Regions from separate parts of the Citrobacter sedlakii genome, predicted to be linked through region 1. Evidence: riboswitches for the same ligand, from Rfam matches in the RefSeq annotation. Region 1 holds a riboswitch; each other region holds the start of a gene.
What was found. A riboswitch is a leader RNA that binds a small molecule or an ion and turns the genes downstream of it on or off. The one in region 1 is predicted to bind thiamine pyrophosphate.
Positions count from the first base shown of each region.

Region 2: it holds a riboswitch for thiamine pyrophosphate, as region 1 does, so the genes downstream of both, thiM (hydroxyethylthiazole kinase) here and thiB (thiamine ABC transporter substrate binding subunit) in region 1, are expected to answer to the same signal.
Region 3: it holds a riboswitch for thiamine pyrophosphate, as region 1 does, so the genes downstream of both, thiC (phosphomethylpyrimidine synthase ThiC) here and thiB (thiamine ABC transporter substrate binding subunit) in region 1, are expected to answer to the same signal.

Region 1 covers NZ_CP071070.1:3,765,461-3,775,366, reverse strand. Annotated here, with positions in the region: gene araA (L-arabinose isomerase) at 1-761, opposite strand, end outside; gene araB (ribulokinase) at 772-2,481, opposite strand; gene araC (arabinose operon transcriptional regulator AraC) at 2,821-3,699, shown strand; gene JY391_RS18005 (DedA family protein) at 3,785-4,552, shown strand; gene thiQ (thiamine ABC transporter ATP-binding protein ThiQ) at 4,638-5,336, opposite strand; gene thiP (thiamine/thiamine pyrophosphate ABC transporter permease ThiP) at 5,320-6,930, opposite strand; gene thiB (thiamine ABC transporter substrate binding subunit) at 6,906-7,889, opposite strand; TPP riboswitch at 7,922-8,046, opposite strand; gene sgrR (HTH-type transcriptional regulator SgrR) at 8,080-9,735, opposite strand; gene sgrT (glucose uptake inhibitor SgrT) at 9,829-9,906, shown strand, end outside.
Region 2 covers NZ_CP071070.1:1,760,277-1,770,182, forward strand. Annotated here, with positions in the region: gene JY391_RS08305 (fimbrial biogenesis outer membrane usher protein) at 1-1,009, shown strand, start outside; gene JY391_RS08310 (fimbrial protein) at 1,022-1,990, shown strand; gene rcnB (Ni(II)/Co(II) efflux transporter accessory subunit RcnB) at 2,040-2,372, opposite strand; gene JY391_RS08320 (hypothetical protein) at 2,616-3,011, opposite strand; TPP riboswitch at 3,510-3,606, shown strand; gene thiM (hydroxyethylthiazole kinase) at 3,638-4,426, shown strand; gene thiD (bifunctional hydroxymethylpyrimidine kinase/phosphomethylpyrimidine kinase) at 4,423-5,223, shown strand; gene JY391_RS08335 (GntR family transcriptional regulator) at 5,265-6,011, shown strand; gene JY391_RS08340 (PfkB family carbohydrate kinase) at 6,081-7,043, opposite strand; gene JY391_RS08345 (ADP-ribosylglycohydrolase family protein) at 7,040-8,044, opposite strand; gene JY391_RS08350 (nucleoside permease) at 8,041-9,312, opposite strand; gene fbaB (class I fructose-bisphosphate aldolase) at 9,562-9,906, shown strand, end outside.
Region 3 covers NZ_CP071070.1:4,450,935-4,460,840, reverse strand. Annotated here, with positions in the region: gene thiG (thiazole synthase) at 1-722, opposite strand, end outside; gene thiS (sulfur carrier protein ThiS) at 724-924, opposite strand; gene JY391_RS21100 (HesA/MoeB/ThiF family protein) at 908-1,663, opposite strand; gene thiE (thiamine phosphate synthase) at 1,650-2,291, opposite strand; gene thiC (phosphomethylpyrimidine synthase ThiC) at 2,291-4,186, opposite strand; TPP riboswitch at 4,275-4,426, opposite strand; gene JY391_RS21085 (Rsd/AlgQ family anti-sigma factor) at 4,479-4,967, opposite strand; gene nudC (NAD(+) diphosphatase) at 5,063-5,836, shown strand; gene hemE (uroporphyrinogen decarboxylase) at 5,877-6,941, shown strand; gene nfi (deoxyribonuclease V) at 6,951-7,622, shown strand; gene JY391_RS21065 (YjaG family protein) at 7,664-8,254, shown strand; gene hupA (nucleoid-associated protein HU-alpha) at 8,441-8,713, shown strand; gene JY391_RS21055 (DUF1481 domain-containing protein) at 8,726-9,421, shown strand; gene zraP (zinc resistance sensor/chaperone ZraP) at 9,440-9,874, opposite strand.

The DNA.
Region 1 (9,906 bases):
AGCACGTTCTGCCGTTTTTCGCCGTGGATCTGCGTTACAGGCGTCAGGGTGTAGCGGCTTTCATACTCGTCGATCAGCGCGTTGATATCGCCGTCGCTGATGGAATTAACCACCTGCACCAGATCGCCCACCGCCCAGGTATTCACCGAGAAGCCGAACTTGATCTGTGCGGCGACCTTATCGCCGTCAGTGACCGCCACTTCGCGCATGTTATCGCCGAAACGGCAGACCTTCAGATGACGCGTATCCTGTTTTGAGACCGCGTGACGCATCCACGAGCCGATACGATCCTGTGCCGTCTTATCCTGCCAGTGACCGGTGACTACGGCATGCTGCTGACGCATACGCGCGCCGATGAAACCGAACTCGCGACCGCCGTGTGCGGTCTGGTTCAGGTTCATAAAGTCCATATCAATACTGTCCCACGGCAGGGCGGCGTTGAACTGAGTGTGGAACTGAAGCAGCGGCTTATTAAGCGTCGTCAGTCCGTTGATCCACATTTTCGCAGGAGAGAACGTATGCAGCCAGACCACCAAACCCGCGCAGCGATCGTCGTAATTTGCATCGCGGCAAATGGCGGTGATCTCATCCGGCGTGGTGCCCAGCGGCTTTAATACCAGTTTGCACGGCAGTTTGGCTTCGCTGTTCAAAGCATTAACGACGTGTTCGGCGTGCTGAGTGACCTGGCGCAGCGTTTCTGGCCCGTAAAGGTGCTGGCTACCGATTACAAACCACACTTCATAGTTATCAAAAATTGTCATTGTCGTGTCCTTAATGAGTCAGGGTTGCCTGGTGAGCCGGTGCGTTGATGACCGGGGCGGCAGTCGGAAGATAATGTTGCTCGGCGCTCACCGCCCACTGCTGGTAGCGGCGATAAAGCTGTTCGAAGCGCTGCGCCTGTTCAGGGCGGGGTTGCAGCGTGTTTTCCACCGCACTCGCCATCTTTTGTTGAGCGGCAGGGATGTCGGCATGCACCTTTGCCGCCACGGCGGCAAAGATCGCCGCGCCCAGCGCGCAGCACTGATTGGAGGCGACGATCTGCAACGGGCGATTCAGGACGTCGCAGCAGGCCTGCATAATGACCTTGTTTTTACGGGCGATACCGCCCAGCGCCATGACGTTATTCACCGCAATGCCTTGTTCAGTGAAGCACTCCATAATGGCGCGCGCGCCGAAGGCGGTGGCGGCAATCAGACCGCCGAACAGCGCCGGGGCGTCCGTCGCCAGATTCAGGTCGCTAATGACCCCTTTCAGACGCTGATTGGCGTTTGGCGTACGGCGTCCATTGAACCAGTCGAGTACCACCGGCAGGTGATCGAGCGAAGGATTGTTGGCCCACGCTTCGGTGAGCGCGGGCAGCAGTTGCTTCTGGCTGGCTTTGATCTGCGTTTTTAGCTCAGGATGCTGGGCGGCAAGCTGCTCAAGCGGCCAGCCGAGAATGCGGCCAAACCAGGCATAGATATCGCCAAAGGCGGACTGTCCGGCTTCGAGCCCGATGAAATTAGGGACGACGCTGCCGTCAACCTGACCACAGATCCCTTTCACCGCGCGATCGCCCACGCTTTGCTTATCGGCAATCAGAATGTCGCAGGTTGACGTGCCGATCACTTTTACCAGCGCGTTCGGCTGCGCGCCTGCGCCCACAGCGCCCATATGGCAATCGAACGCGCCGCCGGAGATCACCACGCTCTGCGGCAGGCCGAGACGCTGCGCCCATTCCGCGCACAGCGTGCCAACCGGCAGATCGGCTGTGAAGGTTTCGCTGAATAACGGGTAGGGCAAATGCTGGTTAATGAGGGGATCAAGCTCGTCAAAGAAGCTGGCGGGCGGCAGGCCGCCCCAGCTTTCATGCCACAGCGATTTATGTCCGGCGCTACAGCGCCCGCGGCGGATATCCTGCGGACGGGTAGTGCCAGAAAGCAGGGCGGGCACCCAGTCGCAAAGCTCTATCCACGACACGGCGGCCTGTGCGACGGCACTGTCCTCGCGGGTGACGTGGAGGATTTTCGCCCAGAACCATTCGCTGGAATAAATACCGCCGATATAACGGGAATAGTCCGCTTTGCCCGGCGTATGGCACAGACGGGTAATGGCCTCCGCCTCTTCCACCGCGGTGTGGTCCTTCCACAGAACGAACATCGCGTTTGGGTTTTCAGCAAACTCCGGACGTAGGGCCAGGACGTTGCCGTCGGCGTCAATCGGCGCAGGGGTGGAACCTGTGCTGTCGACGCCAATTCCGACCACCTCTGCGCGTTGCGCGGCGCTCAGTTCAGCGAGAACGCTTTTTAGCGCCGCTTCCATTGATTCGATGTAGTCACGCGGATGATGGCGAAACCGGTTGTTCGGGCCATCGCAGTAGCGCCCTTCTTGCCAGCGGGGATACCATTCAACGCTGGTTGCCACTTCGCTGCCGGTGGCGCAATCCACCGCCAGCGCTCGCACTGAATCACTGCCAAAATCGAGGCCTATTGCAATCGCCATCGTCTTACTCCATCCAGAAATACGGGTATGGAGAAACAGTAGTGAGTGGGGATAAAAACCGTCAGGCAGGATCCGCTAATCTTATGGATAAAAATGCTATAGCATTGCAAAGTGTGACGCCGTGCAAATATTCAATGTGGACATTTCTGCCGTAGTTATAGACACTTTTGTTATCAGATTTTATCGCTCTGACCGCGCAGTTTTGTTACAAAATGCTGTGAAAAAGCGGAGTTGATGCTCTGTCAGCAACAACGCCAGGGCAAAGCAGGGCGCAGATAACACCCTTTTACGTAATATGGACAATTTGTTTCCTCACCGAACTTCGGGAGTCGTGAAATTATGGCTGAACCGCAAAATGATCCCCTCCTGCCCGGCTACTCGTTTAACGCGCATCTGGTGGCGGGGTTAACGCCCATCGACGCCAACGGCTATCTCGATTTCTTTATCGATCGCCCGCTGGGGATGAAAGGCTATATTCTCAATCTCACCATTCGTGGAGAGGGCGTGATTAATAATCAGGGGAAGCAGTTTGTTTGCCGCCCCGGCGATATTTTGTTGTTTCCACCGGGAGAAATTCATCACTATGGACGTCACCCGGATGCCAGCCAGTGGTATCACCAGTGGGTTTACTTCCGTCCGCGCGCCTACTGGCAAGAATGGCTGGCCTGGCCGCCGATTTTCGCCCAGACCGGTTTTTTCCGCCCGGACGAAGCCCATCAGCCACACTTCAATGAACTGTTCGGTCAGATCATCAGCGCCGGGCAGGGGGAAGGACGCTATTCCGAACTGTTGGCGATTAACCTGCTGGAACAGCTCCTGTTACGCCGTATGGAGGCGATAAACGCCTCGCTGCATCCGCCAATGGACAACCGCGTGCGCGACGCCTGCCAGTATATTAGCGACCATCTCGCCGACAGCCATTTTGATATCGCCAGCGTTGCCCAGCATGTTTGCCTGTCGCCGTCGCGTCTCTCGCATCTGTTCCGCCAGCAGTTGGGGATCAGCGTGCTGAGCTGGCGCGAGGATCAGCGTATCAGCCAGGCGAAACTGCTGCTCAGCACTACGCGTATGCCAATAGCCACTGTTGGACGTAACGTAGGTTTTGACGACCAGCTTTATTTCTCCCGGGTATTTAAAAAATGCACCGGCGCCAGCCCGAGTGAGTTCCGCGCGGGATGTGAGGAAAAAGTGAATGATGTGTCAGTGAAGGTGTCATAAGCTGTAACTATTCAGACAATTGATGGCTTGACGAAGCAGCGAGGGGTTTGCAGAATCCCTGTTTCGTAAAACTGACGGACGAACTATGCAAGCATTTCTGGAACACTTCATTCTGCAGTCCGCCATGTACGCTTTGATAGCCGTGGTGTTGGTGGCCTTTCTGGAATCGCTGGCGCTGGTCGGTCTGATTTTACCCGGCACCGTACTGATGGCCGGACTGGGCGCGCTAATCGGTAGCGGCGAGCTTAATTTCTGGCACGCGTGGCTGGCGGGGATTGTGGGTTGCCTGCTCGGCGACTGGATCTCATTCTGGCTGGGATGGCGCTTTAAAAAGCCGCTGCATCGCTGGTCATTCCTTAAGAAAAACAAGGCGCTGCTGGATAAAACCGAACACGCGCTGCATCAGCATAGTATGTTTACGATCCTGGTCGGACGGTTTGTCGGGCCGACGCGTCCGCTGGTGCCGATGGTGGCGGGAATGCTGGATCTGCCGGTCTCGAAATTTATCACCCCCAATATCATCGGCTGTCTGCTCTGGCCGCCGTTTTACTTTCTGCCGGGGATACTGGCGGGTGCGGCGATCGATATTCCTGCGGGAATGCAGAGCGGCGAGTTTAAATGGCTGCTGCTGGCAACGGCGCTCCTGTTATGGGTTGGCGGCTGGCTGTGTTGGCGCCTGTGGCGAAGTGGAAAGGCGGCAACCGACCGGTTAACTGTATTTCTCCCGAAAGCGCGTTTGCTGTGGCTCGCGCCTGGCGTGCTGGCGCTGGGGATTGTTGCGCTGGTGATGCTGATTCGTCATCCGCTAATGCCAGTCTACGTGGATATCCTGCTGAAGGTGGTCGGCGTCTGATTCTGGCTGAAGGATGGCTGCGCGTTATCTGGCCTACAAATGTGTTTCACTGTAGGCCGGGAAAGCGAAGCGTCCATGACAACCATCACCCTTTAATTCCCAGCAATGCCGAGGCGCTGGCTTTCCCACTGACCAGTTCATCGGTTTTGCCTTGCCAGGCGATTCGCCCATCGGCCACGACAACGGAGCGGGGGGCGATGCGGGCGGCGTCCTCCACACTGTGTGAAACCATCAGCAGCGTTAACTGTCGGTTGTGACAGACATCGCTGACTAACGCCAGCATCTCCTGACGCAGGGCGGGGTCGAGAGCGGAAAACGGCTCATCAAGGAGCAGCACGGGCTGATCGCGTACCAGACAGCGCGCCAGCGCAACGCGCTGACGTTGACCGCCGGACAGTTCGCCGGGCAGGCGGCGCATCAGGTTGTCGATGCCCATTTGCCGCGCGATATGCATCAGTTTCTCGCGCTGTAGGGCGCTGAGCTTCAACCCCGGATCCAGCCCCAGCCCAATGTTTTGCTGCACGTTCAAATGGCTGAACAGGTTATTTTCCTGAAATAGCATCGACACCGGACGACGAGAAGGGGGAGTAGCGGTATGATCGTCGCCCTCAATCATCAACGTGCCGCTGGCAGGAGTAAGAAAACCGGCGATCAGGTTCAGCAGCGTACTTTTCCCCGCCCCGCTAGGCCCCAGAACGGCTACCTGCTCGCCCCGGGCCACGGAAAGCGTAAAGCGCATTGGCAGATGATGATAAAGCCAGGTTATATCAGTCAGTTTTAGCATGTCGTCCTGGTAATTTCTCGATAGCGGTAAAAAGCATAAAGCACAGCAACAGCAGTAACAGTGCGGTCACGGCGCCGTCCTGACTGCGGTACGAGCCGATTTGTTGGTACAGATAAAACGGCAGCGTCCGAAAATCGTCATTACCGAACAGCGCCACCACGCCAAAATCACCGATGGAAAGCACACAGGCGAAAGCCAGCGCCTGCGCAAGCGGGCGTTTCAGAGCGCGTAACTCCACAACCTTGAGCCGCCGCCAGCCTTCAATCCCCAGCGACTGGCACAGCATTGAGTAGCGGGAGGCGGCGTCACGCATGGGATTTTCCAGCACCTTTAACGCATAAGGGATCGCCATCAGCGCATTGGTGAAGATCACGATGCCGTCCGCCGACGCCGGCAGACCAATGCTGTTATTGAGCAGCAAAAAGAAACCGGTCGCCAGCACAATGCCGGGCATGGCGAGGATCAGCATTCCGCTCAGTTCCAGCGTTTGCCCTGCCAGCACATGCTGACGGGCCCGCAGTTCGCGGCTACTCCACAGGAGCATCATGGTGAGGATCACGCACAGCAGGCCTGCCGCCAGGGCGATGCGCAGCGAGGTCCACATTGCCTGCCACAGGATCGGTTGCGCCAGTACGTCCCACAGATGGCGGTTGAGGCCATCAACAATCACCGCCAGCAGCGGCGGCAGTAATAACAGTAACGCGAGGAGAATAAGCAGCGTATCGCTAATCCGACTGTGCAGGCGGTCGTCCGGATCGCGCCACCCCTGCACCAGCGTGGTTCCGGGAACGATGGCTTTACTTAAGCGCTGGCTCAGTAGCACCAACGCCAGGCAGCAGACCATCTGGATCAACGCTAGCATCGCCGCACGCGCCGGATCGTAGTCATAGCTCAGCGCCTGATAAATCGCCAGCTCGATAGTGGTCGCCTGTGGCCCGCCGCCGAGCGATAGCACGGTGGCAAAGCTGGCGAAACAGAGCATAAAGATAAGGGCGGCGACGGGCGGGATTTGACGGCGCAACCACGGCCACTCGACGAAACGAAAAAAATGCCAGCCGCGAAGACCAAGTTGGGCGGCGAGCTGACGCTGTTCGCCGGGAATATTTTCCAGCGACTGCAGCAGAAGTCGGCTTGCCATAGGCATATTGAAAAAAACGTGGGCCAGCAGGATACCTTGCAAACCGTAAGGAGAGAAGGTCCATTCCAGCCCGAACGTCTGCCAGAGCGAAGCCAGCCAACCCTGTCGTCCATAGACGCTAAGGATACCAAATACCGCCACCAGCACCGGGAGGATCAGGGTCATCGCGCACAGGCGCAGCAGCGCCAAACGGCCGGGAAAACGACGCCGGTAGAGCGCGCGGGCAAGCCATATCGCCGGGAAGACCGACAGCACAGCTGACAAAAACGCCTGCCAGAAGGAAAAGCGCACCACGTGCCACAGATAACTGTCCTGCCAGAGCGAGGACCATTCCCCCTGCGGCGCGTTAAGCCACAGCGCCAGAAATGCGGCCAGCGCGACCGCCAGCATCAGCGTGGCGGCGCTAAAACCGGGCAGCAGCCAGCCGGGAATTAGCGGCTGACGGCGCGTTGCCATTCGCTAATCCAGGCCTGACGGTGGTTTGCCACTTCAGCTGGCGTGAATTCCAGCGTGGTGGTTGGTTTGGTTAACGTCTCAAACCCGGCGGGCAGTGGGGTGGTGGTAACCGGATACATCCAGTTGCCGGTCGGGATGGCGCTCTGGAAGGCGGGCGTGAGAATGAAGCGCAGGAACGTCGTCGCCAGCTCAGGCTGCTTGCTGGCGACGGTGCGCGCCGCCACTTCCACCTGCACGTAATGCCCTTCGCTGAAATTTGCCGCCGCGTAGTTATCCTTTTTCTCTTCGATGAGGTGATACGCGGGAGAGGTGGTATAGCTCAGCACCAAATCGCTTTCTCCCTTCAGGAACAGACCGTACGCTTCGCTCCAGCCTTTGGTGACGGTGACCGTTTTCGCCGCCAGCTTTTGCCAGGCTTCCGGCGCTTTATCGCCATACACTTTCTGCATCCACAGCAGCAGGCCAAGACCCGGCGTACTGGTGCGGGGATCTTCATAGATCACACGCCATTTTTCCGGACTTTCTACCAACTCTTTCAAACTTTTTGGCGGATTTTTTAGCGTTGTCTTGTTATAGACAAAGGCAAACCAACCGTAATCGTAAGGAATAAACGTGTCGTTATTCCAGGTGAAAGGGACGTTTACGGCATCGGTATGGATCGGTGTTTTAGCGAACAGCCCGGTCTGCGTGGCGGCTTCCAGCAGGTTGTTGTCCAGCCCCAACACCACGTCGGCTTTGCTGTTTTTCCCTTCCATACGCAGGCGATTGAGCAGCGATACGCCATCTTCCAGCGCCACGTATTTCAGTTCGCAATCACAGTGAGCCTCGAACGCTTTTTTGACCGCCGGGCCGGGACCCCAGTCGGCGGCAAACGAATCATAGGTATAAACGGTAAGCACAGGTTTGGCGAACACGGGCGCTGCGCACAGGAGCAGCAGGGGAAGACATTTTTTAAGCACTTTGCACCTCAATAGATGGGTGGCAAAGGATTTTGAGCGGTAGCCTCAAATCCCTTCGCCGGCGTTATCCGGATCAGGTTCGACGGGTATTTTCTCAGCCTGTACACCTCATCCTGAATGACGTTGTGTATGTTTATCAGCACCCCGTTGAGAACGCCGTTAGTGTAATGATTTTGTTGCTATGCAGCAATCACGGGTCTGGTGGCGCAAACCATGCCGATTTAAAGTCGAACCAGCCAAGCGTGTTCATACGTAAACCGCGCATACTGCGCTGTCCCTGGATGATCAGCCAGTGGTGAATCAACGGGACGATCGCTTTACTGGCTAACAGTTGCTGACACCAGGCCGCCAGGTTCATCTCACCGGTGCGCCAACGGGCGGCGTCCGCCTCCCAGTCCAGCGGAATGCAGTGCTGCAACAGCGGAACTTCACAGAGATACGCGAACAGCGAAAAGTCGAGTGGAAGGGTGAAGTTGGCGCTGTTTAGCCAGATATCGCTTTCAATGTCTCCGGCGTGCCACTGATCGTAGTCGATCTCCTGTATATTCAGCTTTACCTGATGTTCCGCCAGCAGTTGGCTCATGATCTGCGCAATGACCCGGTGTTCGATATGATCGTGGTAATAGGTCAGGGTGAGGGACTCCAGCCCGGCAGGTTTTTCGCCGTGGCCCGGACGGGCATGATGCCAGCGAGGTAGCAGGCCATAAGCGGGAAACCAGTGGCGCTGATAGTGCTCGTCGGCATAGTAGAGCAGATTACTCGGCGACAGGACGCGACTGACCCACTCCCGGACCTCCTGATTTGCGCCACGGTGGGTGCGGGCGTCAAACAGCAGGTAATAGCAGCCTTCTTCCAGCCGGCTTTCAATGGCCTTTTCATCGTTAGTGGGGCCTTCCAGCGTCAGCGCGCCGGTCGGTTCATCGCCGATATCCGGCAGCACCCAGACGTTAACTTCATCGATTAGCGCCCGATAGCCAAAGAAATCATCAAAAGCGTGAATTTTTAACTGATTACGCGTGTTGCGCATTACCGCATAGGGGCCGGTGCCAATAGGATGACTGGCGAAATGGTTCAGCGTTTCCCATTCGCGCGGCAGGATCATCGCGGGCACCTGCGCCAGCAGTAAGGGAAGCCAGCGGTCAGGCTGCGACAGGTGAATATCCAGCGTCCATGGCGTTGGCGAATTGATGCGGGAAATGTGCGAGTACAGTGGCAAGGTGTTAATTCGTGTGAGCGAAGCGATCACGTCGTCCATTTCCAGTTCGCGACCGTGGTGAAAATGAATGCCCGGACGCAGAAAAAAACGCCAGTGTAACGGGGAAATTTGCTGCCAGTGATGCGCAATATCGGCTTCCAGTTCCCCATTTTCCTCATTTACCCGGGTTAAGGCGCTAAAGATTTGACGGGCGATATGCGTTTCTGAGCGCCGCAGCGCCGTACCCGGCAGCAGGTTTTGCAAAGGACGATAATACAGGACGCGCAGGATGTGACGCCCCTGGCGGAAGCTGCGTCCAAGATGTGACACCAGCATCTGGCGAACGGCGGTTTTGTCGCCCACCAGTTGCACCAGTTGATCGATCCGATCCTGCTCCAGCAGATCTTCCGCGCGCTGCTGCTGGAGGGCAAGTCCGGTGTAGAGGAACGTCAGACGAGAGCGTTTGCCACGGCCCACTTCCGCTTCCCACGTCAGCCAGCCGCGCGCCTGCATCGTGTTCAGCAGAGTGCGCATATGGCGACGCGAGCAGTTCAGCAGTTCCGCCAGCTCGTTGAGCGTGGTGTCCTGGGTTTTGCCGTCGCAGCATTGCCACAAACGGATAAATTGTTGTTGCAGACGACCAGAAGACATAAAAGGGGAACTCCAGCGAAAAACTCAGCAATTTTATTATCCCTATATTAGGCCAATAATGATTCCCGATGAAGCACGATGAAGGGGTCAACAATGCGCCAGTTCTATCTGAAGTATTTTTCCGCGACAGAAAAGTTGTCCTGGTTGGCTTGCCTGAGCGCACCGCAGCGC
Region 2 (9,906 bases), 2.0 Mb from region 1:
TAGCCAGCCGCTTGCTGAAGGTTGGGGGACGTTGTCGTTAAGCACCCTGTGGCGGGACTATTGGGGTCGAAATGGTAACAGCAAAGATTATCAGCTCAGTTACTCCTCTGGCTGGCGGCGTATCACTTATACGCTTTCTGCCAGCCAGACGTATGATGAATCTCACCAGCAAGATAAACGCTTTAACCTTTTTATATCAATTCCGCTTGAATGGGGTGACGGTATCTCAACACCTAAGCGTCAACTGTATCTTTCGAATTCAACCACGTTGGACGACGATGGCTTTACGTCGAATAACACCAGCCTGACCGGTATCGCAGGTGAGCGCGACCAGTTTTCCTACGGCGTTAACCTGAGCCATCAGCGTCAGGATAGCGAAACCAGCGCCGGGGCTAACCTCACATGGCGCGCGCCGGTTGCGACTCTCAGCAGCAGCTACAGCCAGTCTTCACACTATACACAGAGCGGGGCAAGCCTTTCCGGCGGAATTGTGGCCTGGTCTGGTGGTATTAATCTGGCCTCTCGTCTTTCTGATACGTTTGCGATCATTGAAGCGCCGGAGCTTAAGGGGGCATATATTAACGGTCAGAAATATCGGGTTACCAATAGTAAAGGGACGGTATTGTATGACGGCCTGAGCGCGTACCGGGAAAACAGACTGACGCTGGATATTTCTAACACCGATAGCACCACTGAATTGCAGGGAAACCGGAAAAGCGTAGCGCCTTATCGCGGGGCGGTTGTAAAAGCCCGATTTGACACTGATCCACGTAAGCCCTGGTATTTCCGCGCACTCCGCCCCGATGGCACGCCGCTGACCTTTGGTTATGAGGTAGAAGACCCACAGGGGATAAATATCGGATTGGTGGGGCAAGGCAGTACGTTATTTATTCGTAGTGATGAAGTACCGGCAAAAGTCAACGTCGCCGTGAATAAACAGCAGGGCCGTTACTGCACAATCTCTTTCAATAATGAGATTGATGAAAGTAAAACCTATGTCTGCCAATAAAAGGAAATTACGATGAAATGGATACTCTTCACAATATTATTGCTGTGTTCGTTCTGGGCTCAGGCTTACAAATGTGATTTTATGCCGTCCGAAACAATAAATGGTGAGTACACTTTCACGCCAAATGCCATGTCCGGAACGTTGGAAGGCGGTCTTTTTGCGGCGAGCCAGAACGGAACGATAGTCTTGTTATGCAACTCTACGGTAAACGCATGGCTGGAGGCAGCAATGCTCATTGCGCAAAGCGACAGCTATGCATTTCGGGTTGGCAGCAAATACTACATAATCTCATTTACGGTTGATTATCAGAAGCAGACGCCGGTTGCGGCGAAGTCGCAATATACGTTGGCGGATTTTTTCGCTATGGCGGGACTGGTGCTACATTATTCGATTGTGGAAGCGGATTCGCCGGGGGACGCGACGGTCATTTTGCCTGGGGCGACAATACCGCTGGTGACCACCTTACGGCTGGACTACTGTCAGGGGAATCAGACTAACTGCTCTTCAGACAAAAAGGTAAATTACACTATCAATATATTTCTGGATATCGATATTACGACCTGTGCTTTTGGCCATCAGGAGATCGATTTGGGCACAATAAATATTAACGATCTTAATAAAAAACCGTTCACACTTTATCCCGTCCAGTTTATTTGTCAGGCGAGGGGGGCGGGGAGCCTGAAATTTACCCCGGACAATGTTGTCTTTTATTTTGAACCGATTAGCCCCCTGGCTGAGGATGAGATGACCTTAACCAATGATTTAGCGGCATCCCCTGGCAGCGCAGGGGCGGTAGGGTTTCAGCTCTCGCTGGACGGTACAACCAGCATTCAGTATGGACGCGCATTCCCGTATACCTCGCCAGAGATTATGGGAAGCACAGTGCCCATCAATCTTTATGCGCGAACCAGAACCTATGCAGGTCACGTCGCAGCGGGAGAAACCCTTAGCAGGGTGAAGGTGGTTGTCGATTATCACTAATAACAAAACCTGGCAGGATATTTACGCACCCATGAAAGGGTGCGTTTTTTCACCGATGATAAAAAATTTCGCCGTCGTAGGCTTTGATGATCTTACCGTCAGCGTCGTTGATCAGCACATACGCGCCACCCATGTAGGTCCAGTGGGTTCCGGCATCGGGCGCGGGCAGATTACGTAATTTCCACTGTTTGATGTTGTACTCATCGGTGCGGTACATCTCGGGAACCGTATCGCCGGGTTTAAAATGGGTGAAATCAGCCACGAAGCTGCTGAGCTCATATTGATCAATCCCCTTTGCGGCGACGGTTGTAGCAGGTGCGGCCCAGACCGCGCTGGAAGCGAGCAGCAATGCGCCCAGCAACATAGTATTTTTTATACCCATACACACTCCACTCTTCGGGTTATCCATCAAGGTCGTACATGATTCAACCGCAGAGCCAGGTCAGGCAAGCGCCTTTTTGTGAGATTCCCGGCAATTGAGTAAAAATTGTAACCTTCCTCTCCGGCGTTTCACAAACAGAGATTACTTCCGCCGCATCTCATTGCGACATGAGATATGTCTTATCTGAACAGACTGACTGGAGGAAAGCGTTCGAGGAAAACCCCGCGCCGGGCGGGGGAATGGTTATTTCTGCACCACCTGAAGGATACCGTGTACGCGGCTATGCGCTTTAGTGTAAGAGGCCGTTTCAACCCCTTCATCATTAAGCGAGATGGAGAGGATATATCCGTTACCGCTGACTTCGTAGTAAGCGGCATTGACGCGTTTGACTGTCGCTTTCTTGTGATTAATATGCGCAACGGTAAATCCGTTGTTAATACTGGCGTTAATCCCCGGCCCGCTGAATTCTGCCATTCGCAATGGATCGGCAACATGACTGGCGTTTGCTGCCTGTGCATGTTGCGCTATATCGTTAACATTTTTTTGCCCACCGTATTTTGCCATTCTGTCAGCTGGCGACGCACATGCCGCCAGCGCGACGACAACAGGAATCAGACATAACCTCGTTACGTTTTTCACATCATCACCATTACATTTAACCCCATACACAAAAGCTTAGTCGCTGGGCGTACATCGCCCCGGCGAAAAAGCCACAAAGCAGAAACAGAAAATACATACTGACCTGCAAAATTAAAAATTTTAAGTCTTTCAAGGTAATTAACGTTCACGTTGGCCAGACTGAATTTGGAATCAAGCGCGGAATGAGAGAGACATTGTATTAATGTCAGCAATCGGCCTGTTGAATATAAAGACTATGTTTTAAATAAGCCCGCATGACGTTGATGCAGATCATATGAAATGCCTCCTGGAAAATAAATGCCAAAAAATAAAATGATGACATTACGTTAATGTGGCGATTGCGTAAATAATTAGCGTGGGTTATTTGAGAACAGGAGGCGGCGACGGGAAAATAATCTGATATAAGGTGATGCTTATCCTTCCTGCCTCCAGTTTAAAACCATCTTGCAAAGCGCAGAGGCTTACCTTACCCTTTTAACCTTGCATAACGCATTTATGCACATTGACTCGGGGTGCCCTTCCACGCGAAGGCTGAGAAATACCCGTACCACCTGATCTGGATAATGCCAGCGTAGGGAAGTCAGACACTGCTCGTGTCCCTTCTTCGCGCGGGCAGGAGCGTAACTATGCAGCCTGACCTGCTCAGCCCCGCACTTGCGGTGCATACTCTGCAACATTTTAAACAACACTCTCCGTTAACCCATTGCATGACCAATGATGTGGTTCAGAGCTTTACCGCCAATACGCTGCTGGCGCTCGGCGCTTCCCCCGCGATGGTGATTGAACCTGACGAAGCGTGTCAGTTCGCCGCGATTGCCAGCGCGCTGTTGATCAACGTCGGCACGCTAACCCAGCCGCGCGCAGTAGCGATGCGGGCGGCGGTTGAACGGGCGAACAGCGCGCATACGCCGTGGGCGCTCGACCCCGTCGCGGTGGGAGCGCTCGACTATCGCCGTGAGTTCTGCCTGGACATATTGAACATGAAACCCGCCGCCATTCGCGGCAATGCCTCTGAAATTCTCGCCTTAGCCGGTGAGCGAGCCGGCGGTCGCGGTGTGGATACCACCGACGCTGCCGCCGCTGCGTTGCCCGCGGCGAAGCGGCTGGCCGTACGGGTGGGGGCCGTTGTCGTGGTCACCGGGGAAATAGATTATGTTACCGATGGCGAACGTACCCTGATCGTCGCCGGCGGCGATCCGTTAATGACCCGCGTTGTGGGCACCGGCTGTGCGCTCTCGGCAGCAGTGGCGGCTGTCTGCGCGCTGCCGGGCAGTCGGACAGAAAATGTCGCATCCGCCTGCTGGTGGATGAAACGCGCCGGACAACGTGCCAGCGAAATCTGTCGCGGTCCGGGGAGTTTTATCCCGGCATTCCTCGACGCGCTGTATCAACTCGACCAGGAGGCGCTGGCATGAAACGGATCAACGCATTAACTATCGCCGGAACGGACCCCAGCGGCGGCGCGGGCATTCAGGCCGATCTGAAAACCTTTTCTGCGCTTGGCGCGTATGGCTGCTCGGTCATCACCGCGCTGGTGGCGCAAAACACCCGTGGCGTGCAGTCGGTTTATCGTATTGAGCCTGATTTTGTCGCCGCACAGCTGGACTCGGTGTTCAGCGATGTGCGTATCGATACCACCAAAATCGGTATGCTCGCCGAAACCGATATTGTGGAAGCGGTAGCTGAACGTCTTCGGCGCCATCAGGTGAAAAATGTGGTGCTGGATACGGTTATGCTGGCGAAAAGCGGCGATCCGCTGCTATCGCCTTCGGCTGTCGCCACCCTGCGGACGCGTTTACTGCCGCAAGTTTCGCTGATTACGCCCAATCTGCCCGAGGCCGCGGCGCTTTTGTCATGTCCGCATGCCCGTACGGAAAAAGAGATGCTGGAGCAGGGACGTGCGTTGCTGGCGCTGGGATGTGGCGCGGTGCTGATGAAGGGCGGACATCTGGACGATACGCAAAGCCCGGACTGGCTGTTTACGCCGACGGGCGAGCAGCGTTTTACCGCGCCGCGGGTGATGACCAAAAATACCCACGGTACGGGCTGTACGCTCTCTGCGGCGCTCGCGGCGCTGCGCCCGCGCCATACCGACTGGACCGAAACGGTGCAGGAGGCGAAAAGCTGGCTTTCTGCGGCGCTGGCCCAGGCGGATACGCTGGAGGTTGGGGAGGGGATTGGACCGGTTCATCATTTCCATGCCTGGTGGTAGCGTATATACTGGCAAAAGACTTGCTGTCAGGAAAAACGTCCATGGAACAAGCGCATACCCGGCTTATCGCACAGCTCAACGAACGTATCGCAGCGGTGGACAATACACCGTTGTACATTAAGTTCGCCGAAACGGTAAAAAACGCCGTGCGCAGCGGCGTGCTGGAGCATGGCAATATTCTGCCCGGCGAGCGCGATCTGAGTCAGTTGACCGGCGTTTCGCGCATAACGGTGCGCAAGGCGATGCGGGCGCTTGAGGATGAAGGCGTGGTGACGCGCGCGCGTGGGTACGGTACGCAAATTAACAACATTTTTGAGTACTCCCTGAAAGAGGCGCGCGGTTTCTCTCAGCAGGTGGTCCTGCGCGGGAAAAAACCGGACACCCTGTGGGTCAACAAGCGGGTGGTAAAATGCCCGGATGACGTGGCGCAACAGCTGGCGGTCGAAACCGGAAGCGACGTCTTTTTACTTAAGCGGATCCGCTATGTTGATGAAGAGGCGGTATCCATCGAGGAATCCTGGGTGCCTGCGCATCTTATTCATGATGCGGATGATATCGGCGTATCATTATATGATTATTTCCGTAGTCAGCATATTCATCCGCAGCGAACCCGTTCACGGGTGAGCGCAAAAATGCCGGACGCCGAATTCCAGTCGCATATTCAACTGGATGCTAAAATCCCCGTGCTGGTCATTAAACAGGTCGCGCTCGACCAGCAGCAGCGGCCCATTGAGTACAGTATTAGCTATTGCCGTAGCGATTTATATGTCTTTGTTTGCGAGGAGTAGCGCTTTTGCAGACCGGTCGTCTGCATGAGGCAAAAGCCGCACTGATTTGCGCCGATGCGGCTTTATGATTTATCTCTTGAGCGAAACCAGCAGCTGTTCACGGAACGGCGCACAGTCGCCGCCCCGGTGTCCCACGACCCACGACGCGACGGCGTTACCAAGCAGCACCGCGTCCGCAACTGACCAGCCAGAGGCCAGACCGGCCAGCAATCCCCCGGCATGACTGTCGCCCGCGCCAATGGTATCAACCACCGTTGTCGGGAAGGCGGGGACGCAGCCAGCGGCATCGTCAGTGAAATACCATGCTCCGTCTTTGTCATGACGCACTATCAGTGGCGCAGCGAAACGCCTGACCCATTCTGCGCCAAATGTCCGGATTTCCTTGCTTAGCGTAAAGCGATCGCTGACGATGTCCGCCTCCTGGCGATTAAGCGACACCAGCGGACGACAGGCCAGAATACGGGCCATCAGCGCATCGGGGATATCGCCAATCCGCGGACCAAAATCAATAACGGGCGTCACGTCCGTGAGGTTTTCAAGCCAGTGCGCCAGCAATTCGCCGCACGGCGACGCAAGTTGATAGCCTGACAGATAAATCAGGCTACCTCGCGGCACCGAGAGCTGAGCCAGCCAGTCGGCGTTCCAGGCATTTTCCACGCCGCTAAAAGACATAAAGGTGCGTTCACCGTCCGGCTCAACCAGGGCAAGACACCAGCCGTTATCACCCTGAGCATGATCAATCGGGCTATATAAGCCCTCTTTCGCCATCCGGTTGCGGATAATCTCCGCCCATACGCCCTGGCCGAGCGGCAGGGCATTGGTCGCCGTAATCCCAAGGCGCTTTAGCGCGACGGCGATGTTTAGCGCGCAGCCGCCGACGTTAACGCTTTGCTGCTTAAGCTCGATGTCGCAGCCGCGCCAGGGCAGAGCGTAAGCGTCGGCGATAACATCGATGACCGCCGCGCCGACTACCGTGACCGGCTGGCGGGAGTCGAGATCCGCAAGCATCCCGTACAGGCGTGAAGCGTTCATATTCCCTCCCGTCGCTGACGCAGACGCGCCAGCTCCGTAGCATAGCGGGTGAAATCGAGGCGGTTCACCGTATCCAGCTCTCGTTTCAGTGTGGAATCGATGGCATCAATGCCGTGCAGCGCGCCGCAAATGGCGGTCGCCATCGCGCCGATGGTATCGGTATCGCCGCCCAGGTTAGCGCAAAGTATCGCGCAGCGGTTCGGATCGGTCTGCGCCAGCTCGACCATAGCGATGGCGCAGGCGACCGACTCCAGCGTGCTGGTGCCCGCGCCCACGATCTGATACAGCTGTTCACTGGCGGCTTCAGGGCCATCGGCCTGGCGAACGATTTTTAACGCCAATTCCAGCCGTGCAGCCAGCGAGGCGCTGAAAGTGGTGATGCGTTTTTCCTGAGCGTGTCGGGCAATGGCGGGCAGTGATGCCACGATGTCGGACCATGCGTCGCCGTCTACCGCCCGGGAAATGGCCCATGCCACCACTACCGCGCCGGCAATGGCCAGATCCGACTTGTGGGTGGGGCTGGACGCCAGCGCCACGTCATCAATAAAGGCGTCGAGATCGCGCGGCGGCAACAGGCATCCCAACGGCGACACGCGCATCGCCGCGCCGTTAGTGACGCCGTTGTTATCCAGTTCCGCTACCGGTTTACCGTCGCGTATGGCGTTGAGTGCAATCTTCGACGTCGGCCCGAGAACATTTTTATTGAAAGCGTCAAAGCCCTGCGCCCAGTCGAGAATCGTGTGGCCAATCAGGTCGGGATCAATGTCGCCGTCGCGCGCCAGGAGCGCATCTGCCAGACAGAGCGCCATCGAAGTATCATCGGTAAACTCCGCACGATTGAAATAACAGGCCGCGCTGTTCTCCTGCGGACCTGGCAGAAAGCGGTCGATCCAACCGAAGTGCGCTTTCACGCGGCTTCTCGGCCACAGCTCAGAGGGCATCCCCATCGCATCCCCTAACGCCTGCCCGTAAAGAGCACCGAGAATACGCTCTGCTTTCATTTTACTTCTCCTTGTGTCAACGCAGAATCGCGAACCTCAATAGCGGTGATCTCTTTGTCTGATTCGCGAAAGAAAATCATAAACAGTACGGCAATGACAGCGATCATCACCGCGCCGAACGTCCACATTCCCGCCCAGTTGAAGGTGAGACCGTTAACCGGTTCCTGATAAGCAAACATTTTTTCCATCATCACGCCGCCAAGACGATAGCCCAGCAGGCTGCCGAAGCCCTGACAGCACAAGGTGATCAGCCCCTGGGCCGCGGTGCGCATATGCACTGGCGCTTTTTTATCCACGTAGATATAGGCGGTCACGTAGTAGAAGTCGTAACTGACGCCGTGCAGCAAAATGCCAAGAAACAGCAACGCATAGGTGAAGTATTCTTCTGCGCCGCCGTAGATAAAGAACGCGTACCGGATCGCCGCGGTGATAAGACCAAGTAATAATACCTTCTTAATACCAAAGCGTTTAGTGAAAAACGGCAGCGCCAGCATAAAGAAGATTTCGGAGAACTGACCGAGCGTCATCCAGCCGGTGGCGTTTTTCATGCCGACTTCCGTCAGATACCCGTTGGCGAAGATGTAATAAAACGCCAGCGGCATCGCGAACAAAAACGAACAGAAGAAAAAAACGAGGAAGTTGCGGTCGCGCAGCAGGATCAGCGCGTCCAGCCCGAGCATGACCCGGAAGTCCATTTTCCCCGTGCTTTTTGGCGGGGTGTCCGGCAAAAAGAAAGCGAACACGCCCAGCAGCGCGGAACTGGCGGCGGTAATCAGCAACGGAATATTGGTCGGCGAGATATCGTTATAACCCAGCATCTGCGGCAGAAACCCGCAGGCAAGACCCGACGCAATCCAGCCAATCGTCCCCATTACGCGGATGCGCGGAAAATCACGTTCCACGTCCGGCACGTTGGCGAAAGCGATACTGTTGGTCAGGGCGATAGTGGGCATATAGGTCAGCGAATAGGCCAGCAGCAACGGAAAGAACCCGGCAAAGGTCGTTTGTCGGGCGGCAAAATACATCAGCGCCGCGCCTGCGAACATCAGCACAGCGAGCACCTTTTGCGCCGAGAAAAAGCGGTCGGTCAGCGAACCCACAAGGATCGGCGAGAGGATCGCCGCTATCGCCGTACAGGCGTAAGACCAGCCAATCTCACCGGCAGAAAAGCCGCTTTTGCTTAACCAGAGCCACAGCGGAACGAACCAGGCCCCCCAGATAAACCACTCAACGAACATCATGAATGACAGTTTCACTGTAGTTTTCATCATTAAATCCTTCATGACAGGTAAGGTACGTCATGACAGTACCATTAAATAATACCTTTAAAATACCTTTGCGGCGAAATCTTGACCGTCATAACACTTTTTCGTCAGTGAATCGTGCCAGCAGATAGCGCTGAAAAGTGCGCTGAAAATGGAAAAAATGGCCGGTCGGTACCAGGCTTAATGCTGCCCGCAAAAGCGGGTCAGGACAATCCACATTCCGAATCCCTCGGAACTTACGGGAGCATAGCTATGACTGATATTGCGCAGTTGCTTGGCAAAGACGCCGACAGCCTGTTACAGCATCGTTGTATGACCATACCTTCTGACCAACTTTATCTGCCAGGACATGACTACGTTGACCGCGTGATGGTGGACAATAACCGTCCGCCTGCGGTGCTGCGTAACATGCAGACGCTGTATAATACCGGACGTCTGGCGGGAACCGGTTATCTGTCTATTTTACCGGTTGACCAGGGCGTGGAACACTCGGCAGGCGCGTCGTTTGCCGCCAACCCGCTCTATTTTGATCCAAAGAATATTGTTGAGCTGGCGATTGAAGCCGGCTGTAACTGTGTGGCATCCACATACGGCGTG
Region 3 (9,906 bases), 690 kb from region 1:
CTGGCGCGACGAGAGCCGGGCACCGCCTGGCGTGCCAGTAACCCGGCTTCGACCGCCAGGCGGAAGGCGCTCGCCATGGTGACCGGATCGTCAGCCACCGCGATGGCCGTATTAACCAGCACGGCATCCGCCCCCATTTCCAGGGCCTGCGCCGCGTGGCTGGGGATGCCAATGCCAGCGTCCACCACCACCGGAACAGTCGCCTGTTGGATGATGATCTCCAGCATCGCGCGCGTTTCCAGCCCCTGATTAGAGCCAATTGGCGCGCCTAACGGCATCACCGCCGCGCAGCCTGCTTCTTCCAGCCGTTTGCACAACACCGGGTCAGCGCCGCAGTAGGGCAATACTACGAATCCCTGTTTCACCAGCGCGTCGGCGGCTTTCACTGTTTCGATGGGGTCCGGCAGCAGCCAGCGGGCATCAGGATGGATTTCGAGCTTCAGCCAGTTTGTCCCGAGCGCTTCGCGCGCCAGCTGTGCGGCAAAAATGGCTTCTTCAGCCGTTTTCGCGCCGGAGGTGTTAGGTAACAGCGTCATACCTGCCTCGATCAGCGGCGCGAGTATCGCGTCATTTGGCTTATGCAAATCTACCCGCTTCATCGCCAGCGTCACCAACTGACTGCCTGAGGCGCGGATGGCGTCAATCATCAACTGCGGCGAGGCAAATTTCCCCGTGCCGGTAAACAGATGTGAATCAAAGGTTTTATCTGCGATACGTAACATCTCAACCCCCTGCGATAACCTGAAAAAGCAGGATCTGGTCGCCTTCCTGCACGATTTGGCGTTCCCACTGCTCGCGCGGCAGGATCTGTTGATTGAGCGCCAGCGCGGTGCCGGGCTTAAGCTGATTGAGCTGCGTCAGCAGGTCTGACACCGACAGCTCACTCGCACACTGTATTGGCTCATCATTAAACACGATTTGCATGTTGCCCTCCGCAGACCGGACAGTTGCTGGCGCGCCGTAACGCCAGGCTGCGCCACTGGCTGGTTTTGCCGTCAAACAGGCGCATTTCGCCGGTGGGCGCTTCCACACCGCTAAGCCATTTGATCGCCTCCAGTGCCTGTAATGCGCCCATCACCCCAACCACCGGGCCAACCACGCCTGCGGTACGACAGTTGCGCTCAGGCTCATCGTCGTCCGGCCACAGGCAGCGGTAACAGCCCTGCGTCCAGGGCGGCGTCAGTACCATGAGCTGTCCGCCGAACCCAACGGCGCTGGCGGTAATCAGCGGCGTATCAAGCGCCACGCAGGCAGCGTTAATCGCCTGACGCGTCGCCATATTATCGGTGCAGTCGAGCACCACATCCGCCTGCGCCACCGCCTGCCTGAGGGCGTCACCGGTCAGGCGTTGCGGTAACGCGATCAACTCGATATCCGGATTGAGACGCGCCAGACGCTGCCGCGCGATCTGCGATTTGGGGTGCGCGATATCATCAGCAGTGAACAGTATTTGTCGTTGCAGGTTGCTGATGTGCACCTCGTCGTCGTCGGCCAGCACCAGCGTGCCGATGCCTGCGCCAGCCAGATAAAGCGCGGCAGGCGAACCTAAACCGCCCAGGCCGACAATCAGCACATGGCTGTCGAGTAGCCTTTGCTGCCCTTCTACGGCAATCTCGCCAAGCAGAATTTGACGGCTGTAGCGCATAAAATCACGATCGTTCATCACCCACTCCTGCTAATTCGAGTAACTGCGCGGTAGCGACGCGCCAGTCTTCGGCCTGAGTGATCGCACTGACCACCGCAATGCTACCGACACCGGTTTCCAGCACGGCAGGGGCGCGTTCAAGGCTGATCCCGCCGATGGCGACGGTGGGATAATCGGCAAGGCGCTTAATGTGGGCCGTCAACTGCGTCAACCCCTGCGGCGCCGAAGGCATCTGTTTGGTTTGCGTCGGGAAAACGTGGCCGAGGGCGATATAGGAGGGGCGAGCGGCGAGCGCCACGTCGATCTCCATATCGTCATGAGTGGAAACGCCAAGTCGCAAGCCGGCTTCGCGGATGGCATGCAAATCGGTGGTTTCCAGATCTTCCTGGCCCAGATGTACGCCGTAGGCATTGTGCTTGATCGCCAGCCGCCAGTAGTCGTTGATAAACAGGCGGGCATCGTAGCGACGCCCGAGCGCAATGGCGGCGGCCACGTCAGCTTCTACCTCTTCATCGCGTTTATCCTTGATGCGTAGCTGGAGGGTACGTACGCCCGCCTCCAGCAGGCGTTCGATCCACGCGACGCTGTCGACAACCGGATACAGCCCCAGACGAAAAGGGACGGAAGGAAAATCGGGCTGATACATCACGCTTCCTCCTTACGCAGATAAATTTCGCCGCCCCTGGCGCGGAAATTCTCCGACATATCCGCCATCCCCACTTCAATGGTCTGCGCGGCGGCGTAGTCACGCACTTCCTGGCTGATTTTCATCGAGCAGAATTTGGGCCCGCACATGGAGCAGAAGTGGGCTACTTTGCCTGATTCCTGCGGCAGGGTTTCGTCGTGATAGGCGCGAGCGGTAAACGGGTCCAGCGCCAGGTTGAACTGGTCTTCCCAGCGGAATTCAAAGCGCGCTTTCGACATCGCGTTGTCGCGGATCTGCGCGCCCGGGTGGCCTTTCGCCAGATCCGCGGCGTGGGCGGCAATTTTGTAGGTGATCAGCCCCTGTTTCACGTCCTCTTTGTTTGGCAAACCGAGGTGTTCTTTCGGCGTCACATAGCAGAGCATGGCGCAGCCAAACCAGCCGATCATCGCCGCACCAATGCCGGAGGTGAAGTGGTCATATCCCGGTGCAATATCCGTGGTTAACGGCCCCAGGGTGTAGAACGGCGCTTCGTGGCAGTGTTCCAGCTCCTCGGTCATGTTGCGGCGGATCATCTGCATCGGCACATGTCCAGGCCCCTCGATCATCACCTGTACGTCGTATTCCCAGGCGATTTTTGTCAGCTCGCCCAGGGTATGCAGTTCAGCGAATTGCGCTTCGTCGTTGGCATCCTGAATGGAACCGGGGCGCAGGCCGTCTCCCAGCGAGAGCGAAACGTCGTAAGCGGCGCAGATTTCGCAGATCTCGCGGAAATGCGTATAGAGGAAGTTTTCCTGATGATGGGACAAACACCACTTCGCCATGATCGACCCACCGCGCGAGACGATGCCGGTCAGGCGTTTCGCCGTCATTGGCACGTAACGCAGCAACACGCCGGCGTGAATAGTGAAGTAGTCCACGCCCTGTTCCGCCTGTTCCAGCAATGTGTCGCGAAAGGCTTCCCAGGTGAGATCTTCAGCGATCCCATTAACTTTCTCCAGCGCCTGATAGATCGGGACAGTGCCGATCGGCACCGGGCTGTTACGCAGGATCCACTCGCGGGTTTCGTGAATATAGCGGCCGGTGGAGAGGTCCATGACCGTGTCTGCGCCCCAGCGGGTTGACCATACCAGCTTTTCCACCTCTTCTTCGATGGAGGAAGTGACCGCCGAGTTGCCGATGTTAGCGTTGACCTTCACCAGGAAATTGCGGCCAATGATCATTGGCTCGGATTCCGGGTGATTGATGTTGGCGGGAATAATCGCGCGGCCCGCAGCCACTTCGTCACGCACAAACTCCGGCGTGATGTTCTCCGGCAGGCGTGCGCCAAAGCCCTCGCCCGGATGCTGATGGCGCAGGACTTCGCTGTGGATGCGCTCGCGACCCATGTTTTCACGAATGGCGATAAATTCCATCTCTGGCGTGACGATCCCCTGGCGGGCGTAATGTAGCTGTGTGACACGGCGACCCGCTTTGGCGCGTTTTGGCGTCAGCAGGCCGGTAAAGCGCAGCGCATCCAGACCGTCGTCGGCCAGGCGAGCTTTGGTATAGGCAGAGCTGCGATCGCTGAGCGCTTCACTGTCGTCACGCGCGTCAATCCACGGTTGGCGCAGTTTCGCCAGACCCTGCTGCACGTTGATGGCAATTTCCGGGTCGCCATAGGGGCCGGAGGTATCGTACACCGGTACGGCTTCATTAGCTTCGAACTGAGGAGCCTCTTTGCTGCCGCCGATAAGCGTCGGGCTAAGCTGGATCTCCCGCATCGGGACGCGGATATCCGGCTGTGAACCGGTAATGTAGATCCGCTTCGAATTGGGGAAAGCGGTGCCTTCCAGCGTATCAATAAAATGCTGGGCCTGGGCGCGCTGCTCGCGACGGGTTAACTGAGTGGTAGACATAGCTCATTCCATAAAAAATTAAGGACGTGGCTTGTCAGACGACGGATGGAGTAATGGATGTGCGCCGCCCTTGCGGGCAGGTGCATGATGCAGAATTACTCTTGTTCCCTTCGCAGGTCTTAACCTGATCAGGTTCCGCGGATCCCGAATTAACGGTCTCAGCCTTTTCCACTTCATTCTTTGCGTTACCTTCTGGCATCGCGGATACGTTGTGGAAATCAGGCACTCCGACAAGATGACATCCCCTCCGGAGAGGGGGACGTTTTTAACCTACTCGTTAATTGCGCAGAACTCAAGCAGGTCGTTTAATTCTGGCGTGGTCATGCATGGCGTCAAATACCAGCATAATCAGCTTATCTTCGAGAACAAAGCGTGCTTCCAGCGCTTCGCCGATATCCGACAGCGCCTGTTGAAATTCATAGCAATTGTCATGATCGATGGCGGTCTCGAGAGTGGAATCATAGTAGTTCATGATCTGCTGGGTATTGGCTTCCAGCTGTGGCCAGATTTTGGTCGCGTTTAAAAGCTGACCGTTCCCTTCCAATTTATGCAGAATACGTTCATAAATACTGAAGTGTCCGGCGGAAAGGTAATCGACCAGGCTCTGACAAAAATCATCCAGCGCTTTTTCATTCAACCGCATGTACGATTCTTTGCCAGGCTTAATGCCAACCAGATTGTAGTAAGCCACGAGCAGATGCTTACGTACATGTAGCCAGCGATCAACCAGTTTATTACTTCCACCGACGCGTTCCGTCAGGTTTTCCAGCTGGTTTAACATGATTGACTCCGCAAGTGTAGAGTTAAAACTGCTTACCCAGAAATGTAAAAATAATGTTATCAACATGCCAGTGACGCAAAGGTAGTGCAAGAGCTATGGATCGTATTATTGAAAAATGGGATCACGGCTGGTGGATCGTCAGTCATGAACAAAAATTATGGTTGCCCTATGGGGAATTGCCACACGGCGACGCGGCAAATTTCGATCTTGTGGGACAGCGCGCATTACACATTGGCGAATGGGAAGGTGAGCCTGTCTGGTTGATACAGCAGCAGCGTCGTCACGATATGGGGTCAGTCCGCCAGGTTATCGATCAGGATGTCGGCTTGTTTCAATTGGCGGGGCGGGGCGTGCAGCTGGCGGAGTTCTTCCGCTCGCACAAATTCTGCGGCTACTGCGGTCACCCTATGCACCCGAGTAAAACCGAATGGGCAATGCTGTGTCGCCACTGCCGTGAACGCTACTATCCACAAATCGCCCCCTGTATTATTGTCGCCATTCGTCGTGATGATACCCTTCTGCTCGCCCAACATACCCGCCATCGCAATGGCATTCATACCGTGCTCGCCGGGTTCGTGGAGGTGGGCGAAACGCTGGAACAGGCTGTCGCGCGCGAAGTGATGGAAGAGAGCGGGATTACAGTGAAAAATCTGCGCTACGTGACCTCGCAGCCGTGGCCGTTCCCGATGTCGTTGATGACCGCGTTTATGGCGGAATACGACAGCGGCGAGATTGTCATCGATCCAAAAGAGTTGCTGGAAGCGGACTGGTATCGCTACGACGATTTACCGCTTCTGCCGCCGCCAGGCACCGTCGCGCGGCGTCTGATCGAAGATACGGTGGCAATATGTCGGGCTGAATATGAATGACATGGTAAACTGACGGACTGACGCAATAAGGAACTGCAAAATGACCGAACTGAAAAACGATCGTTATCTGCGTGCGCTGCTGCGCCAGCCCGTTGATGTCACCCCGGTATGGATGATGCGCCAGGCTGGCCGTTATTTACCGGAGTATAAAGCGACCCGCGCCCAGGCAGGCGATTTTATGTCCCTGTGCAAAAACGCCGAGCTGGCCTGCGAAGTCACGCTCCAGCCGCTGCGCCGTTATCCGCTGGATGCGGCGATCCTCTTTTCGGACATTCTGACCATTCCGGATGCGATGGGGCTGGGCCTTTACTTTGAAGCCGGAGAAGGCCCACGTTTTACTTCGCCGGTCGCCTGTAAGGCTGACGTCGACAAACTCCCCATTCCCGATCCGGAAGACGAGCTGGGCTACGTGATGAACGCCGTGCGTACGATTCGCCGTGAACTGAAAGGCGAGGTCCCGCTCATCGGCTTCTCCGGTAGCCCGTGGACGCTGGCGACCTACATGGTGGAAGGCGGCAGCAGCAAGGCTTTCACCGTGATCAAGAAGATGATGTACGCCGACCCGCATACCCTGCACGCGCTGCTCGATAAGCTGGCGAAAAGCGTCACGCTGTATCTCAACGCGCAAATCAAAGCGGGCGCCCAGTCGGTGATGATTTTCGATACCTGGGGCGGCGTGCTGACCGGACGCGACTATCAGCAGTTCTCACTGTACTACATGCACAAAATTGTCGATGGCCTGCTACGCGAAAATGACGGTCGCCGCGTGCCGGTCACACTATTCACCAAAGGCGGCGGACAGTGGCTGGAAGCAATGGCGGAAACCGGCTGTGACGCGCTGGGACTGGACTGGACCACCGATATTGCCGACGCGCGTCGCCGCGTCGGGCATAAGGTCGCCCTGCAAGGCAACATGGACCCGTCGATGCTTTATGCGCCGCCTGCCCGCATCGAAGAGGAAGTGGCGTCTATACTTTCTGGTTTCGGCCAGGGCGAAGGCCACGTCTTTAACCTCGGCCACGGCATCCATCAGGATGTGCCGCCGGAACACGCTGGCGCATTTGTGGAGGCCGTACACCGACTGTCCGCGCAATACCACCGCTAAGGAGAAACCATGGATCTCGCGTCGCTACGCGCTCAACAACTTGACCTTGCTTCATCCGTGATCCGCGAGGATCGGCTCGATAACGATCCGCCGGATCTGATCGCCGGGGCAGACGTCGGGTTTGAGCAGGGGGGAGAGGTGACGCGAGCAGCAATGGTTTTGCTGAAATACCCTTCTCTTGAGCTGGTCGAATACAAGGTGGCGCGTATCGCCACCACCATGCCTTATATCCCCGGCTTCCTCTCGTTTCGTGAATACCCCGCGCTGCTCGCGGCGTGGGAACAACTGTCGCAAAAACCCGACCTGCTGTTTGTCGACGGTCACGGTGTTTCACACCCGCGCCGTCTCGGCGTCGCCAGCCATTTTGGGCTACTGGTGGACGTGCCCACTATTGGCGTGGCGAAAAAACGCCTGTGCGGCAAGTTTGAACCGCTCTCCGCGGAGCCTGGCGCACTGGCGCCGCTGATGGACAAAGGCGAGCAACTGGCCTGGGTGTGGCGCAGCAAGGCGCGGTGTAATCCGCTGTTTATCGCGACAGGGCATCGCGTCGGGCTGGACAGCGCGCTGGCGTGGGTGCAACGCTGCATGAAAGGCTATCGTCTGCCGGAGCCGACTCGCTGGGCGGATGCCGTTGCGTCAGGGCGTCCGGCCTTCACGCGATGGCAGGAAATTCAGCCCTGATTAATGTACACTGCGGCTAATTTCCGTTTCGAGAATTCATCATGTTACAAAACCCGATTCATCTGCGTCTGGAACGCCTGGAAAGCTGGCAGCACGTTACGTTTATGGCCTGCCTGTGCGAGCGCATGTATCCGAACTACGCCATGTTCTGCAAACAGACGGACTTTGGCGACGGTCAGGTGTATCGCCGTATCCTCGACCTCATCTGGGAAACGCTGACGGTGAAAGACGCGAAAGTGAATTTCGACAGCCAACTGGAGAAGTTCGAAGAGGCGATTCCGGTCGCGGACGACTATGACCTGTATGGCGTTTATCCGGCGATAGACGCCTGTGTGGCGTTGAGCGAACTGGTACATTCTCGTTTGAGCGGAGAAACGCTTGAGCATGCCATTGAAGTCAGTAAGACATCCATTACCACGGTAGCGATGCTGGAAATGACTCAGGCGGGTCGCGAAATGACCGATGAGGAGCTGAAAGAGAACCCTGCGGTTGAGCAGGAATGGGATATTCAGTGGGAAATATTCCGACTTTTAGCCGACTGCGAAGAACGCGACATTGAACTGATAAAAGGGCTCAGAGCAGACCTGCGTGAGGCTGGCGAGAGCAATATCGGTATAAATTTTCAGCAATAAGACACGAAAACGTGATTTAACGTCTGAATTGTCGTGCCTGAAGGCTTCCCTTCCGCCCCCCGTCTGGTCTACATTTGGAGGGCGAAAAAAAGTGGCTATCGGTGCGTGTATGCAGGAGAGTGCTTTTCTGGCATTTCCGTCGCACTCGATGCTTAGCAAGCGATAAACACATTGTAAGGATAACTTATGAACAAGACTCAACTGATTGATGTAATTGCAGACAAAGCAGAACTGTCCAAAACCCAGGCTAAAGCTGCTCTGGAATCTACTCTGGCTGCCATTACTGAGTCTCTGAAAGAAGGCGATGCTGTACAACTGGTTGGTTTCGGTACCTTCAAAGTGAACCACCGTGCTGAGCGCACTGGCCGCAACCCGCAGACCGGTAAAGAAATCAAAATCGCCGCTGCTAACGTACCGGCATTTGTTTCTGGTAAGGCACTGAAAGACGCTGTTAAGTAAGACCGCGTGGCTGTGAACAGTTTTAACGAAGGGGCGGTGTCGCCCCTTTTGTCTGTCTGGCGTCGTACGCTGGCGCTGGCGGGCGTGCTGTTGCTGACGGCCTGCAGTCATAACGCTTCTCCACCGCCCTTTACCGCCAGCGGATTCGCTGACGATCAGGGCGCCGTGCGTATCTGGCGTAAAGATGAAGCGGACGGCGTGCATCTGCTTTCGGTGTTTAGCCCGTGGCGTAACGGCAGTACTACCACCAGCGAGTACCGCTGGCAGGGAGAAACCCTCTCTCTGATTGAACTCAATATTTACAGCAAACCGCCGGAGCATATCCGCGTGCGGTTTGACGATCGCGGTGAGCTGAGCTTTATGCAGCGTGAAGTCGACGGACATAAGCAGCAGCTTTCTAACGATCAAATCGCCTTATACCGCTATCGCGCGGGGCAGATTCGCCAGACCAGCGACGCACTGCGCCTGGGGCGCGTGGTGTTGCGACAGGGACGCTGGCATGCCGCTGAGCGTACGGTGACCACCTGTGAAGGTGAAACACTGAAACCCGATCTGGAGCCATGGGCAATGAATCATATCGAGCGCCGCCAGCGCCACTCGTCAATGGACGTAAGCGTGGCGTGGCTGGAAGCGCCCGAAGGGTCACAGCTGTTGCTGGTGGCAAACTCTGACTTCTGTCGCTGGCAGCCGACCGAGAAGACGTTCTGACGCAAGTCGGCGTGCGCTTTACCAGTGCCCCATCCCCATATGACCGCCACGTCCTCCGCAGCCGCCGTAGCCCATACCCGTGCCCTGCGGTACGCCTGCTTCCGCCATCTCCACATCGCGTTTCACCCGCAGATCGTCCAGCGACTGGCGTAACGACGTCATTTCTTTCGCGACGGCGTTGATCTTTGCGCTGTCCGGGGGATTGGTGGAGAGCAGCGCGTTGTACTCATAACGTTTAGACATAAGCTGCTGGCGCAGTGTGTTGGCCTGGTTGTAGTACGTATTATGGATTTTTTGTGCGGCGACTTGCTGTTCCGCAGTGAGCGGAGCGGTGTTTTGCTGCCACATACCGTCGCCATAACCCCAGTGATGCCGTGCCAGCGCCGGGCTGGCGCCCAAAACCATCAGCGAAAGCGCAATCATCGCCAGGCCTGCTTTGTTATTCCGTTTCATCATTTATCCTCCTGTTGGTCATCTCACTCACC